One region of the Amycolatopsis sp. MEPSY49 genome, then DNA from elsewhere that is predicted to be linked to it. Evidence: predicted binding sites of a transcription regulator. Region 1 holds the regulator's gene; the other holds the start of a gene.
What was found. The regulator HspR, encoded in region 1, represses chaperone genes until heat shock. The targets are predictions, from matches to a motif close to ANNTTGAGTNNNNNNNACTCAANNT.

Region 1 (8,439 bases):
ACCTGACCAAGGACAAGATGGCGCTGCAGCGCATCCGCGAGGCGGCGGAGAAGGCGAAGATCGAGCTGTCCAGCTCGAACTCGGCCGGCATCAACCTGCCGTACATCACCGTGGACGCGGACAAGAACCCGCTGTTCCTCGACGAGCAGCTTTCGCGCGCCGAGTTCCAGAAGATCACGTCGGACCTGCTCGACCGCACCAAGGCGCCGTTCAACAATGTCATCCGGGACGCGGGCATCTCCGTCGGCGACATCGACCACGTCGTGCTCGTCGGTGGTTCCACCCGCATGCCGGCCGTCGCCGAGCTGGTCAAGGAGCTGACCGGCGGCCGCGAGCCGAACAAGGGCGTGAACCCGGACGAGGTCGTCGCCGTCGGCGCCGCGCTGCAGGCCGGTGTCCTGAAGGGCGAGGTCAAGGACGTCCTGCTGCTGGACGTGACCCCGCTGTCGCTGGGCATCGAGACCAAGGGCGGCGTGTTCACCAAGCTCATCGAGCGCAACACCACGATCCCGACCAAGCGCTCGGAGATCTTCTCCACCGCGGACGACAACCAGCCGTCGGTGCAGATCCAGGTGTTCCAGGGTGAGCGCGAGATCGCCGCGCACAACAAGAAGCTCGGCATGTTCGAGCTGACCGGTCTCCCGCCGGCCCCGCGTGGCGTGCCGCAGATCGAGGTCACCTTCGACATCGACGCCAACGGCATCGTGCACGTGACCGCGAAGGACCTGGGCACGAACAAGGAGCAGTCGATGACGATCACCGGTGGCTCCGCGCTGCCGAAGGACGACATCGAGCGCATGGTCAAGGACGCCGAGGCGCACGCCGAGGAGGACAAGGCCCGGCGCGAAGAGGCCGAGACGCGCAACCAGGCCGAGACGCTGGTCTACCAGACCGAGAAGTTCCTGAAGGACAACGACGACAAGCTGCCCGAGGAGCTCAAGGGCAAGGTCAAGGCCGCGATCGACGAGTCGAACGAGGCGCTCAAGGGCACCGACTCGACCAAGATCCGCGAGTCGATCGAGAAGCTGAACGCCGCTTCGCAGGAGCTGGGCACCGCTCTGTACGCCAACGCGAACGCCGACGCGGCGGCCGGTGCGGCCGGCGCTTCGGGTGCGGCCGGTGGCGACGCCGGTGCGGCCGGCGGTCAGGCCAAGGCCGATGACGTGGTGGACGCCGAGATCGTCGAAGAGGACGAGAAGAAGTGACCCACAGCTACGACGAATCCGAGAACCAGGGCCGAGGCCCCGAGGAGCCGGTGGTCGTGCGGGACCGTCGTCGGGTGGACCCCCAGACCGGGCAGGTTCGCCCGCCCGGTCCGGCCCACGCCGCGCCGGACCCCGACGAGGCGCCCGTGGAGCACGCGGGTCCCTCGCTGGGTGAGTCCATTGTGGACGAGTCGGTGTCGGTCGTCTCCGACGTGGAGAAGGAGCTGGCCGAGCGCACCGCCGACCTCCAGCGGCTGCAGGCGGAGTACGCCAACTACCGCAAGCGGGTCGAGCGCGACCGTGAGGCGGTCGTCCTCGGCGCGAAGGCGACCGTGGTAAACGACCTGCTGCCGCTGCTCGACGACCTCGAGCGGGCCGAGCAGCACGGTGACCTCACCGGCGCGTTCAAGGCCGTCGGCGACAAGCTGATCAGCGGCCTGCAGCGAGCGGGGCTCGAGTCGTTCGGCGCCGAGGGCGAGGCCTTCGACCCGAGCGTGCACGAGGCCGTGCAGCACAACACCTCGCCGGACGTGGCGGGCCCGACGGTCACCGTGGTCATGCGCCGCGGCTACCGCTTCGGGGACCGCGTACTGCGGGCGGCGCTGGTCGGCGTGACCGACCACGAGCCCGGTGCGGCCCCGGTGGACCCGTCCGTCGGTGGCGAGCTGCCACTCGACGGCGGACTCGATGACCAGCAGCAGTAAGAGGAACACAGTGGGAGGAGGAGACGCCCGATGAGCGCACGGGAATGGATCGGTAAGGACTTCTACCGTGAGCTGGGCGTCTCCTCCGACGCCACGGCGGACGAGATCAAGAAGGCCTACCGCAAGCTGGCCAAGGAGAACCACCCGGACGCGAACGCCGGCAACGCGCAGGCGGAGCAGAAGTTCAAGGCGGTCTCCGAGGCCTACGGCGTGCTCTCCGACGCGAGCAAGCGCAAGGAGTACGACGAGGCGCGGCGCCTGTTCGGCGGCGGGGGCGGGTTCAACTTCCCCGGTGGCGGCGGTACCGGCGGCTTCGACATGGGCGACATCTTCGGCCAGGCCGGGGCCGGCCAGCAGGGCGGCTTCGGCGGGCTCGGCGACATCCTGGGCGGCCTGTTCGGCCGCGGCCGGACGACGGCGGGTGCGACGGCCAACCGGCCGCAGCGCGGCGCCGACGTCGAGACGGACGTGCGGATCGACTTCACCGAGGCGGTCAAGGGCGCGACCCTGCCGCTGCGGCTGTCGAGCCCGGCGACCTGTTCGACGTGCGGCGGCAACGGCGCGAAGCCGGGCACGTCGCCGCGGACCTGCCCGACCTGTTCCGGGTCGGGGCTGGTCAGCCGCAGCCAGGGCGCGTTCGCCTTCTCCGAGCCGTGCCGCGACTGCCGCGGCCGCGGGCAGATCATCGACGACCCGTGCCCGGAGTGCGGCGGCGAGGGCGTCAGTACGCGGACCCGCACGCTGACCGTCCGGATCCCGCCGGGCGTCGACGACGACCAGCGGATCCGGCTGGCGGGCCAGGGCGAGCCGGGCCGGGGTGGCGCGCAGGCGGGCGACCTGTACGTCCGGGTGCACGTGGCCCCGCACGCGCTGTTCGGCCGCAAGCCGAAGTCGCTCGACCTGACGCTCACCGTGCCGGTGGACTTCACCGAGCTGACGCTCGGCACCACGATCACGGTGCCGACGCTGGACGGCAAGGTCTCGCTCAAGGTGCCGCCGGGCACCGCGAGCGGGCGGGTGCTGCGCGTGCGCGGCAAGGGCATCGCCAAGCGCGACGGTTCGCAAGGTGACCTGCTCGTCACCCTCCAGGCGGCGATCCCCGCCAAACTGGACGACAAGGCGCGCGAGGCACTGCAGGCGTACGCCGAGGCGATGGCCGGGCACGACCCCCGGCCCGAGATCACTGAGCTGCTCGAAGGCAGGTGAGTGTGGTGTTCGGCGGGATTCCGCAGGAGGGCGACGAAGAGACGCCGGTGTTCGTCATCTCGGTGGCGGCCCAGCTTGCGGGGATGCACGCGCAGACGCTGCGCACGTACGACCGGCAGGGCCTGGTGTCGCCGGGCCGCACGGCCGGCGGCGGGCGGCGCTACTCGATGCGGGACATCGCGCTGCTGCGCGAGGTGCAACGTCTGTCGCAAGAGGACGGGGTGAACCTGGCCGGCATCAAGCGCATCATCGAGCTGGAGAACCAGGTCGACGCGCTGCGCGCCCGGCTTTCGGAGATCACCGAGGAACTGGCGGCGGCATACGCGGCGGCGGAACAGGCCGCGGCGGCGGCGCACGCGTCCTACCGGCGGGACCTGGTCCCGCTCAACCAGCAGACCGCGCTGGTGGTCTGGCGGCCCAAGCGCCGCTGACCGCTGGCACGAAGAGGGCCTCCCCGGGCGACCGGGGAGGCCCTTTTGCGTGGGGTGGTTTGGCGGGCGCCGGCCTGCGGCAAGGCGCCACCCTGGGTGGCGGGCGGTCTGCGGTCCGGCCGGGGCGGCGCGCCTGCCGCCCGGCAGCCGATCGGCGCCTTGCCACCTGGCGCCCTCAGAGCTCCAATCGGGGCCACGCAGCCAAATCCGCCAGCATCCGGCGGTCGTGCGTTGCCACCACCACCGCGGCCGGGGTCGTCAGCAACGCCTCCGTCAGCTCCTCGACCAGCGTGGCCGACAGGTGGTTGGTCGGCTCGTCGAACACCAGCAAGTCCGGGCGTCCCGCCAAGCGCAACGCCAAATCCAACCGGCGCTGCTGGCCCTGGGACATCCGGCCCGCCGGCGTCCGCAGCGCCTCCGCGTCGAGCAGGCCCATCGCCGAGAACGGAACCCCCTCGCGCTCGAACAGCCGGCGAGCCGTCGACTCCTCCGGCCACGCCGGGACTTCCTGGCCCACCAACGCGATCCGCGCGTCGGGAGCCCGCCGGACCATGCCGCTCGTCGGGGCCAGCTCGCCGGTCAAGGCCATCAGGAACGTCGACTTGCCGGTGCCGTTGGGGCCCGTCACGAGCAGGCGGTCGCCGCGGGCGATCGTCAACGTGACCGGTCCGCTGAGGCGGCCGGCAACCGCTACCTCGTGCACGTCGACCAAAGACCGGCGAGGTCCCGCGCCGAAATCGGGCCAGCGCAACGACAACGGCGGCTCCGGCACCGTCACGCGGTGCGCCTCCAGTGCCGCCCGTTCCCGGTTCAGCGCCTGGACCACGCCGGGTGCGCGCGACTGGCGCTGGTGGCGTCCGGTGCCCTTGTCCGGCCGCCAGCCCGTGCTGAGCCGGTCGCGGGCCTGCGTCACCGCGAGCGTGAGCTGCCGGTGGGTGTCCTGCTGCTCCTCGAACTCCTGCAGCCAGCGCTCGCGGTCGCGGCGGCGGCCGTCCTGCCAGGCCTGGTACCCGCCCGCATACGTGCGCGGGCGGCCGTCCTGGCTGGGGTCGAGGTCGAGGTACTCCGCGGCGACGTCGGCGAGCAGCGCGCGGTCGTGGCTGACCAGCGCGACGCCGCCGTCGTGCGCGCGCAGGCGGGCAGTGAGGAAGGCGAGGCCGTCGGCGTCGAGGTGGTTGCCGGGCTCGTCGAGCAGCAGGAAGTCGTGCCGCGCGCCGAGCAGGCAGGCCAGGCGCACGCGGTAGCGCTGCCCGACCGAAAGCGTGCTCAGTTCGCGGGTCCGGTCGGTGCAGGCGGCGAGGGCTTCGAGGGCGACGTCGACGCGGCGTTCGGCGTCCCACGCGTCGAGGCGTGTGGCCGCTTCGAGCGCCGTGGTGTAACGGTCTTCGTCGAAATCGAGAGCCGCCGCGTCGAGCGCTTGCAACGCTTCGTGGGACTCGCGCAGGGCTTCGGTGGTCAGCGTGCCGACGGTTTCGCCGGACCGGAACGGCAGCGCCTGCCGGGCGACGCCGACCGTGCCCGTCCGGTGGACAGTGCCGTGGTCAGGTTCCCGCAGCCCGGCGAGGACGTGCAGCAGGGTGGTCTTGCCGCGCCCGTTCTCGCCGACGATCGCCAGCCGGGACTGGGCCGACACGGTGACGCTCACGTCGTGCAGGACGCGGCGGGAGCCGAGCGTGACGCCGACGCCTTCCGCGCGCAGGTGGGCGTGTTCGGTCGCAAGGGGGTTCAAGGGATGCTCCGCAGCTCTGGTGGGAGCCGGGCAGCACAAGAGGGGCCGCCCGGCGATGGCCGGAACGGCGGGCAGGAAAGAGTGCGCCGCCGCTAGCGGCGGTTGCGCAACCTCGCGAAGACGGCGAAGGAGAACATCATGATCACGAGGCTAGTGCGGCGCGGGAATGCGGCCAAGCGAATTTCGGCGCAAGGAGGGGGCAGGGGCGCTGCGGGGGTGCGGGGCGACCGCGCGGGGCGAAGCGGCCGGTGCGGGGCGACCGCGGCGGGGCGGTAGCGCGGTCGGGCACGGTGGCGGCTGCGAGCAGGCGGGCGAAGTTGGCGGCGTGGCGGGGCAGCGGGCTCGGGCAAGCCCGCAACCGCGACCGACCGCGAGCAGCCGGGCAGGAGGCTGCTCGCGGTCCGCGCCGCGGGGACGTCACACCTTGAAGTTCAGCAGCTGCTTCACCTCGGCGGTCCGCGACTCGATCACCCGCCGGGCCAGGTCCCGGACCTGGGCGTTGATCCCGCCGTTCGCCGAGTTCTCCGTCTGGGCCAGCTCGACCGCCCCCTGCTGCTGGCCGGTCAGCACGTCGAGGAACTTGCGCGGGAACTCGCTCGCCGGGGCCGTGCGGAGCGCTCCCACCACGTCCGGCGAGGTCATCTTCATGCCGCCGTGACCCGCGTGCGCCCCCGGGTTCAGGTCCATCGTCTCCGGCTGGGACCAGGCGCGAAGCCAGTTCCGCATGTCGACGATCTCCGTCTGCTGGGTCGACTCGATCGCCGCCGCCAGCTCCTTCAGCGCCGGCGGCAACGGGCGGTCCACCGCCAGCCGGACGATGTCGATGCCCTGCTGGTTCTGCGGGATCAGCATCTGCAGGAACATCACGTCGGCCGCGTTGTACGCGGGTGGAGCCGCCGTCGCGCTGCAACCCGTCAGCAGCAGCGCGACAGCGGCGAGCCATACCCTCACTGGCGCTGCCAGAGCGCCGGGGTGTTCGGCGGCTCCCAGCCCGCGATCGCCGTGTGCGGCTGGATGCAGCGGTAGCTCACCCCGTTGTAGGTGACCACGTCACCGACCTTGTACGCCGTCCCGGCCGCCCACGTACCGTTCGACGGCGGCGTAGTCGGCGTGGTGGTCGGCGGGCGGGTCGTGGTCGGGGGCGGGGTCGTCGTGGTCGGGGGCGGCGTGGTGGGGCCGCCGCCGCCGATCTGGAGGTCGACGCAGCTGTAGAACGCGTTGGCCGTGTCGGAGATGTTCCAGATCGCCAGCACCTTCACCCGGCCCGAATACCCGGACAGGTTCACCGTGTGCTGCACCGTCGCCGGTGGCTGCTGGCCGTTGCCGGGGATGTTCGCGACGCGCGTGCCGCCGATGTAGTACTCGTAGCTCGCGGTGGCGTGCCGGGCGGTGAACACCCAGTTGAACGTCACCGTCGTGCCGACCGACTTGGCCGGCCACGGCTTCGACTCGTCGGCCAGCTCGGCGAACTGCCCCAGCCCGGCGTTGCAGCTGCGCAGGCCCTTGGGCCCTTCGACGCTCTGGGGTTCGTAGACGATCTGACCGCAGTTCGGGACCTTCCCGGCCGCGCAGTTGGCCTGCCGGCTGGGCGGGTCGGAGATGTATCCGTGGGCGCTCGCGGTGGTGGCGGGGAGGACGACGACCAGCACCGGGGCGAGCAGGACACCGGCAGCGGCCGCGAAAAGCTTTCTGTTCCAGGTCATTTCGGCTCCTCGAGGGGGAACAGCGTTGTTCCATGGGGAGGACGAACGAGCACATCCGGGGAAGATGTGGTCTAGACCATAAGTCGATTCGGGCACAACGGTCAATCAACTACAGCCGTTCGGCGAGATCGCTAGCCCGCTCGGCTCAGTGCGAAGGTCGCGCCGGTTGCTGCAGGTGTTCGCCGAAGAACGCCGTCACCCGGCGCCACGCGTCCTCGGACGCCTCGTGGTGGTAGGTGAACCCGACGACCTTGAGCAGGAGGTTCAGCGGCGCCGCGACCTCGATCTTGTTGGCGAACCCGTGGCTCGCGCCGACGTACTCCTTGACGTCGTGCGGGATTCCACGCTCGGTCAGCGCCGTCTCGAGCTTCGACGCCGCGCCGCGCAGCGAGAAGTCCTTCTTGCCGAAGCTCGCGACGATCGGGCACGCGTCGTCGAGGACCGACAGGTTCTTCGGCAGCTGCCCGTAGTAGGGCGCCGACGCCTTGAAGCCGCGTGACGCCGCGACGAGCGCGAAGCCGCCGCCCATGCAGAACCCGGCGATGCCGATCCGGCCCGACGAGTCCGGCCGGGCGGCCAGGAGCGCGCGCGACGCCTCGATGTCGTCGAACGTCCGGCCCTGGTTCGCGAACATGTCCGAGAACACGCGACGCACGCAGCGGCGCATCCCGCCGCGCGAGTACAGGTCCGGGCTGAGCGCGAGGTAGCCCTCCGCGGCGAAGCGGTCGGTGATGTTCTTCGTGTCCTGGCTCAGCCCGAACGCGTCGTGGATGAGCACCACACCCGGGTGCGGTCCCGCGCCGGCGGGCTCCGCCAGGTAGCCGCCGATCGTGCCGTCCGAAACCGGAATAGTCATCTCCATATCCGCGAACATAGCGAGAATCCGCGTGGCCCGCCGAGATCGCTCAGTCCATGGTGAACGGGTCGAACCGGATGCGTTCGAGCTCGACGCCGGCGGTCAGCAGCTTCGCGATCGTCGCCCGGATCATCTCGGGCGAGCCGGCGACGAGGACGTCGTGGTCTTTCCACGCGCCGCGCTGCGTCACGGCGTGGGCGAGCGTGCCGCGGTCGCCGCCGGGCACCGCGCCCTCCTCGGTGACCGGCGTGACCGTCAGCCACTTCGACACCGCGGTCAGCCGCCGGAGGTCGTCGAGCGCGTACAGGTCCTCCGGTCTTCGGCCGCCGAAGAACAGGTGCACCGGCGGGTTGTGCTTCCAGTGCGCGAGGTCGTCGAGGATCGAGACGAACGGGGTGACCCCGGTGCCGCCGGCGATCATCAACAGCGGCTTCCGCGTCGCGGTCGGGCGCACGCTGAGCGCGCCCATCGCCGGCCCGAGCCGCCAGACGTCCCCCGGCTTGGTGTGGTTGACGATGGTGCCGCTGACCCAGCCGCCGGGCACCGCGCGCACGTGGAACGTCAGCTGGCCGTCGCCGCGCGGCGCGCTCGCCGGCGAGAGGTAG
Region 2 (8,439 bases), on a different contig from region 1:
GGTCGACCTTGCTCACGACGTCGAAAGAGGGATCCGCCACGTGTCCTCACACCTCGTACTCGCTTGTCAGGGGCCACCCAGCCTAGCCCCGGGTATCCCGGTTGACCCCCGCCGGGAGCCCTTGGGTAAGCTTTCCCCCGGCCGGTGCGACCGGCCATGGCGGGTTACCCGAGTGGCCAAAGGGGACTGGCTGTAAACCAGTTGGCTTACGCCTACGGGGGTTCGAATCCCTCACCCGCCACCCGTTCGCGAGAGAGCCCTGTCTGCGGAATGCGCAGACAGGGCTCTCTTCGTTGTGTCCTCTGGAGGTCGAACCCCCAGACCCCCGCCAAGGGGCTCCGCCCCCTGGACCCCCGGCCGCGGTCGCCTTCGTGGGAACGGCCGGTTTCCCTTGGGGGAGAGGGAAACCGGCCGTTCTCAGGTGGCGGCGCTCGGGGTTACGCCGCCTGGGAAACCGGCGTCGAAGCCGGCGTCAAGGCGAGGTCCAGGACCTCGCGGACGTTCGCCACCGCGTGGACGTCCAGCTCGCTCAGCACCTCGGCCGGGACGTCGTCCAGGTCCGGCTCGTTGCGCTGGGGGATGATCACCGTCTTCATACCCGCTCGGTGGGCCGCCAGCAGCTTCTGCTTCACCCCGCCGATCGGGAGCACCCGGCCGGTCAGCGACACCTCGCCGGTCATCGCCACGTCCGCCCGGACCACGCGGCCCGAGAGCAGCGATGCCAGCGCCGTCGTCATCGTCACGCCCGCCGATGGCCCGTCCTTCGGGACCGCGCCCGCCGGCACGTGGACGTGGATGCCTCGCTTGCGCAGGTCGCCCACCGGGAGCTCCAGCTCCGCGCCGTGCGAACGCAAGTACGACAGCGCGATCTGCACCGACTCCTTCATCACGTCGCCGAGCTGGCCGGTCAGCTGCAGCCCGGACGCGCCGGACTCCTCGTCGGCCAGCGACGCCTCGATGTAGAGGACGTCACCGCCGGCACCGGTCACCGCCAGACCCGTTGCCACGCCCGGGGTTGCCGTGCGCTGCGTCGACGCCGGGAGCGACGACTCCGGGATGTGCCGCGGGCGGCCCAGGTAGTCCGGAAGGTCCGAGGCGTCGATGGAGACCGGCAGCGAAACCTCGTCCAGTGCCACCTTCGTCGCCACCTTGCGCAGCACCTTCGCAATCGTGCGGTTCGCGTCGCGCACGCCCGCCTCGCGGGTGTACTCGGCGGCGATCCGGCTGAACGCGGCGTCCGTCAGAACCACATCCGAAGCGCCCAGGCCGGCGCGCTCCAGCTCGCGGGGGAGCAGGTGGTCGCGGGCGATCGTCACCTTCTCGTGCTCGGTGTAGCCGTCCAGCGTGACGAGCTCCATGCGGTCCAGGAGCGGGCCGGGGATGGTCTCCAGCGCGTTGGCCGTCGCCAGGAACACGACGTCGGACAGGTCCAGCTCGACCTCGAGGTAGTGGTCGCGGAACGTGTGGTTCTGCTCCGGGTCCAGCACTTCGAGCAGCGCCGCCGTCGGGTCGCCGCGGTAGTCGGCGCCGACCTTGTCGATCTCGTCGAGCAGTACCACCGGGTTCATCGAGCCGGCTTCCTTGATGGCGCGGACGATCCGGCCCGGCAGCGCGCCGACGTACGTGCGGCGGTGACCGCGGATCTCCGCCTCGTCGCGGATGCCGCCCAGCGCCACGCGGACGAACTTGCGGCCCATGGCCTTCGCGACGGACTCACCCAGCGACGTCTTGCCGACCCCGGGAGGGCCCGCGAGGGCCAGCACGGCGCCGGACCGACGGCCGCCGACCGGGCCGAGACCCGATTCCGCGCGGCGCTTCCGGACGGCCAAGTACTCGATGATGCGTTCCTTGACGTCGTCGAGGCCGGCGTGGTCGGCGTCCAGCACGGCGCGGGCCGCGGCGATGTCGTAGACGTCCTCGGTGCGCTCGTTCCAGGGCAGCTCCAGGACGGTGTCCAGCCACGTGCGGATCCAGCCGCCCTCGGGGGACTGCTCGGACGTGCGGTCCAGCTTGTCCACCTCGGCCAGCGCGGCCTTCTTGACGGCGTCGGGCAGCTCGGCGCCTTCGACGCGGGCGCGGTAGTCGTCGTCCTGAGCGGTGCCGTCGAGCTCGCCGAGCTCCTTGCGGATGGCCTCGAGCTGGCGGCGCAGCAGGAACTCCTTCTGCTGCTTCTCCATGCCCTCGGCGACGTCCTTGCGGATCGTGTCGGTCACCTCGAGCTCGGCCAGGTGCTCCTTGCTCCACTCGAGGGCCTTCTCCAGGCGTGCGGTGACGTCCAGGGCGCCGAGCAGCTCGAGCTTCTGGTCGGTGGACAGGTAGGGCGCGTTGCCGGACAGGTCGGCGATCGCGGAGGCGTCCTCGACCTGCTGGACGGCGTCGATCAGCTGCCAGCCGCCGCGCTGCTGGAGGATCGAGATGACGACGGCCTTGTACTCGGCCGCGAGCTGCGCGGTCCGGTCGTCCGTGGTCTCGGGGGCGTCCTCGGCGTGCACCCAGCGGGCGGCGCCGGGGCCGTCGGCGATCCGGCCGACGAGCGCGCGGGACGTGCCGCGCAGCAGCACGGCGGCCTTGCCGCCGGGCACGCGGCCGATGCGCTCGACCGTGGCGACGGTGCCGTACTCGGCGTATTCGCCGTGGACGCGCGGGACGATCAGGACCTCGGCCTTGGCGGCCGCGGTCGAGCGAATGCCGGGGAAGGACGCCTGGCTCGGCGTCTTGGCCTGAGCGGACTCCACCGCTGCCCGGGTCTCGGTGTCGGTCAGGTCGAGCGGGACGACCATGCCCGGCAGCACGACGTCGTCATCGAGCGGGAGCACGGGCAGGAGGCGGGTGTCGGACATGTGCACTCCTCGTGTAGTTGAGTCTGCCTTGCTCAACTCTCCGATGGATGTGTTTGTTTCCGATGGTGCGTTCGCCCACAGCGATCAGGGAAACCGCAGGTCAGAGCGACGGACGGCGAGCGACGGCGCACCAGGCGAACGGCCGCGTCTCCGCGTCGATCGGGGTCGGCGGCTCCTCCGGGCGCCAGTCCGGCAACGATGTCATCCCCGGCGGGAGCAGCGGCCAGCCGCCGAACCACGGGAGCAGCTCCTCGGCCGACCGCAGCCACGCCGGGTTCGACGTGTCGCGGTAGGCGTCGATGAACCGCTTCACCTCCGCGGCGCGCTCCGGTGGCGCGTCGTCGCGGCACGTGCCGTGCGTCAACGCCAGCCAGCTGCCCGGCGCGAGCTTCTCGCGGTAGGCCGCCATCAGCCCGTCGGGATCGTCGGACGGCCCGATGAAGTGCATCACCGTGATCATCAGCAGGCACACCGGGCGCGACCAGTCGACGAGCGACGCCGTCACCGGATCGTCGAAGATCTCCGCCGGCCGCCGGATGTCCCGCTCGACCAGGCCCGCCCAGCCGGTCGCGCCTTCGCGCTCCAGGATCAGCCGCGAGTGCGCGGCCGCCACCGGCTCGTAGTCGACGTAGACGACCGACGCGCGCTCGCCGGCGGGCAGCCGGTCGCGCACGATCTCGTGCACGTTGCCCGCGGTCGGCACGCCGGAGCCGAGGTCGACGAACTGGCGGACGCCCGCCTCCATCGCCGCCGACACCACCCGGTTCATGAACGCGCGGTTCTGCCGCGAGATCGGCCGGATCAGCGGCCACACCTTCTCCACGCGCCGGCCGAACTCGCGGTCGACCGCCCAGTGCTGGTCACCGCCGAGGTACCAGTCGTAGACGCGCGCGGCGGACGGCTTGTCGGTGTCCACCCCGGCCGGGGCGATCGGCGCTCCTTCGCTCATACGCCCGGCTTGACTCCGATCCCGCACCAGGCGAACGGCCGGGCCTCCGCCTCCAGGGCGTTCAGCTTCCGGTCCGGCCGCCAGTCCGGCAGGTGCACGATGCCCGGCTCCATGATCTCCCAGTCGCCGAACAGGGGCTCGATTTCGTCGCGGTCGCGCAGCCACACCGGGTTGCTCGTCTTGCGGTACTGCTCGACGAACCAGCGCAGCCCGGCCAGGGCCTCGCCCTCGCCGTCGCCCTCGCTCATCTGCGAGATCGCCAGCCAGCTGCCCGGCGCGAGCTTGTCGCGGTAGGCCTTCAGCAGGCCGATGGGGTCGTCGTCCGGGCCGACGAAGTGCAGGACCGCCATCATCATCAGGCAGACCGGCTGCGAGAAGTCGATGAGCCGCTTCGTCTCTTCGGCGCGCAGGACGGCCTTCGCGTCGCGCATGTCGGCCTGGACGATGCCGGCCCAGTCCGTCGCCATCCCCTCTTCGAGGATCAGCGTCGCGTGCGCGACCGCGACCGGCTCGTAGTCGACGTACACGACCTTCGCGTCGTGGTCCTCGGGCAGCTCCGCCTCGACGACCTCGTGGACGTTGCCCGCCGTCGGGACGCCGGAACCGAGGTCGATGAACTGGCGGATGCCTGCCCGCAGCGCCGCCCGGACCGCGCGGTTCATGAACTCGCGGTTCTGCTTCGAGCCGGGGCGCACGAGCGGCCACTGCTGCTCCATGCGCCGGCCGAACTCGCGGTCGACGGCCCAGTTCTGCGTGCCGCCCAGGTACCAGTCGTAGATCCGGGCCGCGGACGGCTTCTCGGTGTCGACGCCTTCAGGTGCTCTCGGCGCCGAATCGCGCTGGTCGGTCACTTCCGGCTCCCCTCGCTGCTCCCGGGGCAAGCCTATAAGGACGGACTCCCCGGGGTAAGCCGCCAGTCGTTCAGCGGACAGCCGGCCGGCGCTGCCAGTACGTCCACAGCGGGCGGTACCCCTGCGCGTACCAGAACGGCGTCGACAGCGGGTTCGCCGCCGCGTGGTGCAGGAGGACGACGTCGGCGCCTTCCTCGTCCAGGACGTGGTGGGCGTGCGCGGCCAGCGCGGTACCGACACCGGACGACCGCGCGGTCTCCGCGACGGCCAGCGAAGAGAGGTAGCCGACGCGCGATGCGTTGACGCGGTCGCTGATCCAGCCGGTCTCGCCGGGGTGCTGGACGTTCACCATGCCGAGCGGACGGCCGTACAGCTCGGCGATCCACAGCGGCGGCTCCGGCCGGTTCAGCTGCTCGGCCAGGTCCTTGGCCATGATGTCCTCGACGCCCTTGCGGAAGGTGACCGTGCCGTACTGCGCGTCGAAGGTGTGCAGCTCCAGGCCCAGCGTGACGGCGGTTTCGAGGTCGCCGGGCTCGGCGCGGCGGATCTTGACGCCGGGCGTGCCGCGCGGGCCGGCCGGGATCATCCGGTCCGCCGGGCGGACCGCGATCACCCGCAGCGGGGCGAACCCGTGATGCAGCATTTCCCGCGTGCCGGCGGCGTCCCGGCTCGCGCGCGGAACGATCGCCGCGGTCTCGGTGTCGCCGCGCTCGGCGACCGCGCGCAGATGTTCATCCCATCGAGTGAGCAGCGCGTCGAGGGCCTCGGCCGGCCGCGGACCGGCCAGCTGGAGGTCGAGGCGGTGCTCGGTGAGCGCCCGCCACGGCGCGTTGGGCGCGTCCTGGTCGACCTGGATGCGCGAGGCGAGGGCGGAAGCGGCGGAGTCGCCCGTCGCGACCTCCAGCACCACCGCGTTTTCGGCCGCCTCGAAGGGAGATGAACCGGGGAGCAGGGAATCCACCGCCGCGAGCCGGGCCGCGTGTTCGGTGGCTATCACGTCGCTGTGCATGGGTTCATTGAAGCGCTACCCGGGGCCTCGTGTGCAAAGGACCGACCCCCTGTTCATCCCCCGTTGTTTCACCCCTTGGTCCACGCAGGTCAGCGCCACCGAGGCATTGTTAACCCTGGGGTGATCTCCTACTGTCTCGAAAGGGACACGGGTACGCCCTACGGGGTACGGTATGGCCCTTGTCCACACCCGAAGTCACGGATCAGTACCGGTGGACAAGCCGGGAGGGAAGGTCGGATGCCGGACACCAACGCCCACGGCGACGCCGTAGCGCAGGCGCAGCCCGGGCCGGGAACCGTGTCCGGGACACCGCCCGTCTCCGCCGAAGCCCGCACCGACGAACGCCGGTTCCGCGCGTACACCTTCGCCGTCCTGAGCATCGGGCTCGTCGCCGCGTTCGCCGTCGGCTCCTGGCTGCCGTTCCACTGGGACAGCAGGCTCCTGTGGATCGGGCCGGTGCTCGCGGTCGCGTTCCTGCTCGCCGAACAGCTCGGCATCAACGTCGACGTCCGCAGCGGCATCTCGTGGACCATCTCCTTCACCGAGATCCCGCTCGTCATCGGGTTCTTCGTCGCGCCCTTCGAAGTCGTGCTGGCCGCGCACCTCGTCGCCGGCATCGGCACGCTGCTCGCCCGCAAGGTCGCCGGCCGCGTCCTCTACAACGCGGGCGCGTTCCTGCTCGAGATCACCGGCGCCTTCGGGGTCGCCGGGCTGGTGAAGGTCGCCGTCGGCGCCGGGGCGGGCGACAAGATCCCGTGGGTCGCCGCGCTGGCGGGCACCCTGACCGCGCCGCTGGTGAGCACGTTGCTCGCGCTGGCCGCGGTCCGCGTCCTGCGGCGCCGGATGCGGGTCAGCACCGCCGTCCGGCTCACCGCGCGGATCCTGGTCGTCGGGTTCGTCAACGCCTCCGTCGGCCTGTCCGGCTACCTCGTCATCTCGAACACGCCCAAGGCGTGGCCGCTGGTGCTCGCCGTGTTCCTCGGCCTGACCGCGCTCTACTGGGCCTACTCCGATCTGCTGCGCGAGCAGCGGGACATGGAGGCGCTCTCCGACGTCAGCCTGATGGTCGCCCGCTCCGGCCAGCAGGCCGCGGCGCGCCCGGCCAGCCGCGCCGACGAGCTCGTCGGCGGCGTCGACGTCCGCGAGTGGGCCACGATCGCCGAGCGCATCAAGGACCAGCTCGCCGCCGGCCGGGTCGTGCTGAGGCTGCGGCTCGAACCGAAGGACGCCATGCGCGTCGTCGTCGCCGGCGAGGACCTGCCGCCCGCCGACCCGGCCGCCGACGACCCGCTGCTGCGCCTGCCCGGCGCGCACGTCCGGCACTTCCGGATCACCGAAGCCAACCCCGACGTCCGCGCGGCGCTGCTCGACCGCGGCGCGCAGGAAGCGCTCGTCGTGCCGCTGCGCAGCGCGAACCAGCTGCTCGGCGTCGTCGAGGCGCACGACCGGCTGTCCCGCTGGCGCGGGTTCGGCAAGTACGACGTCCAGCTGCTCGGCACGATGGCCAGCCACCTGGCGACGTCGCTGGACAACCGGCGCCTGCTCGCCACCCTGCGCCACGACGCCTACCACGACCCGCTCACCGGGCACCTCAACCGGCCGGGCTTCCGGCAGGTGGCGAAGGAACCGTTGCGGGACTTCGCGAACGCCGTCGTGCTGCGGATCGACCTCGACGTCTTCTCGACGGTCAGCGACGCGCTCGGGTACGCGTGGGCCGACCGGATGGTGATCGCCGCCGGCCGCCGCATCCGCGACGCGCTCGGCCCCGACGTCCCGCTCGCCCGCCTCGAAGGCGCGTCCTTCGCGGCGCTGCTCGTCGGCTGCCCGCCGGAGGACGCCCACGCGGCAGCGGAACGGCTGCGCGAAGAGCTCTCCGCGCCGTACCCGGTGGACCGGCTGTCGGTCGAGGCGAACGCGATGATCGGCTACGCGACGACGACGCCCGAGGAGTCCGGCGACGTCGTCGACATCGAGGGTCTGCTGCAGCGCGCCGACGTCGCCGTCCGCGCGACGAAGGGCGGCGAAGAGGTCCGCGGGTACGTGCCGAGCATGGGCCAGATCTTCCTGCGCCGCTTCCAGATGGTCACGCAGTTCCGGCAGTCCCTCGAGGACGGCCAGGTCAGCGTCCACTACCAGCCGAAGATCACCCTGCCGAACCGCCAGGTGCAGGGCGTCGAGGCGCTGGTCCGCTGGGTGCACCCGGAGTTCGGCAGGCTCGGCCCCGACGAGTTCGTCCCGGCCATCGAGGCGGCCGGCCTGATCGGCGTCCTGACGGGTTTCGTGCTCGGCGAGGCGCTCAAGCGCTGCCGCAAGTGGCTCGACGAGGGCCTGCGGATCTCGGTGGCGGTCAACCTGTCGGTGCGCAACCTGGCCGACGAGGACTTCCCGAACAAGGTCGCCCGCGAGCTGGCGCACTACGGCATCCCGCCGGAGCTGCTGACGTTCGAGCTGACCGAGTCCGGCGTGATGTCCGACCCGCAGAAGGCGCTGCCGATCCTGCGCGAGCTGCACTCGCTGGGCATCACGCTGGCGGTGGACGACTTCGGCACGGGCTATTCGTCGCTGGCCTACCTGCGGCAGCTGCCGGTCGACCAGGTCAAGATCGACAAGAGCTTCGTCCTCGGCATGGGCACCGACCTCGGCGACCTCGCGGTGGTCCGCTCGATCGTCGAGCTGGGGCACTCGCTCGGCCTGACGGTGGTCGCGGAAGGCGTCGAGGAGGACGTGGCGCGCGACCAGCTCGAGGCGATGGGCTGCGACGTCGCGCAGGGCTACCTGATCTCGCGGCCG

Region 2: lon (endopeptidase La) is a predicted target of HspR. The motif match lies at 2,855-2,879, and genes of this name have one in related genera.

What each region holds. Positions count from the first base shown of each region.
Region 1 covers NZ_JBDLYJ010000001.1:713,069-721,507, forward strand. The annotation lists gene dnaK (molecular chaperone DnaK) at 1-1,205, shown strand, start outside; gene grpE (nucleotide exchange factor GrpE) at 1,202-1,909, shown strand; gene dnaJ (molecular chaperone DnaJ) at 1,940-3,115, shown strand; gene ABFJ78_RS03545 (heat shock protein transcriptional repressor HspR) at 3,121-3,546, shown strand; gene ABFJ78_RS03550 (ATP-binding cassette domain-containing protein) at 3,722-5,275, opposite strand; gene ABFJ78_RS03555 (DUF305 domain-containing protein) at 5,693-6,226, opposite strand; gene ABFJ78_RS03560 (lytic polysaccharide monooxygenase) at 6,223-6,978, opposite strand; gene ABFJ78_RS03565 (dienelactone hydrolase family protein) at 7,124-7,840, opposite strand; gene ABFJ78_RS03570 (globin domain-containing protein) at 7,884-8,439, opposite strand, start outside.
Region 2 covers NZ_JBDLYJ010000014.1:88,919-97,357, reverse strand. The annotation lists gene ABFJ78_RS41445 (YajQ family cyclic di-GMP-binding protein) at 1-40, opposite strand, end outside; tRNA gene ABFJ78_RS41440 (tRNA-Tyr) at 159-241, shown strand; gene lon (endopeptidase La) at 438-2,840, opposite strand; gene ABFJ78_RS41430 (SAM-dependent methyltransferase) at 2,941-3,789, opposite strand; gene ABFJ78_RS41425 (SAM-dependent methyltransferase) at 3,786-4,640, opposite strand; gene ABFJ78_RS41420 (GNAT family N-acetyltransferase) at 4,711-5,649, opposite strand; gene ABFJ78_RS41415 (putative bifunctional diguanylate cyclase/phosphodiesterase) at 5,887-8,439, shown strand, end outside.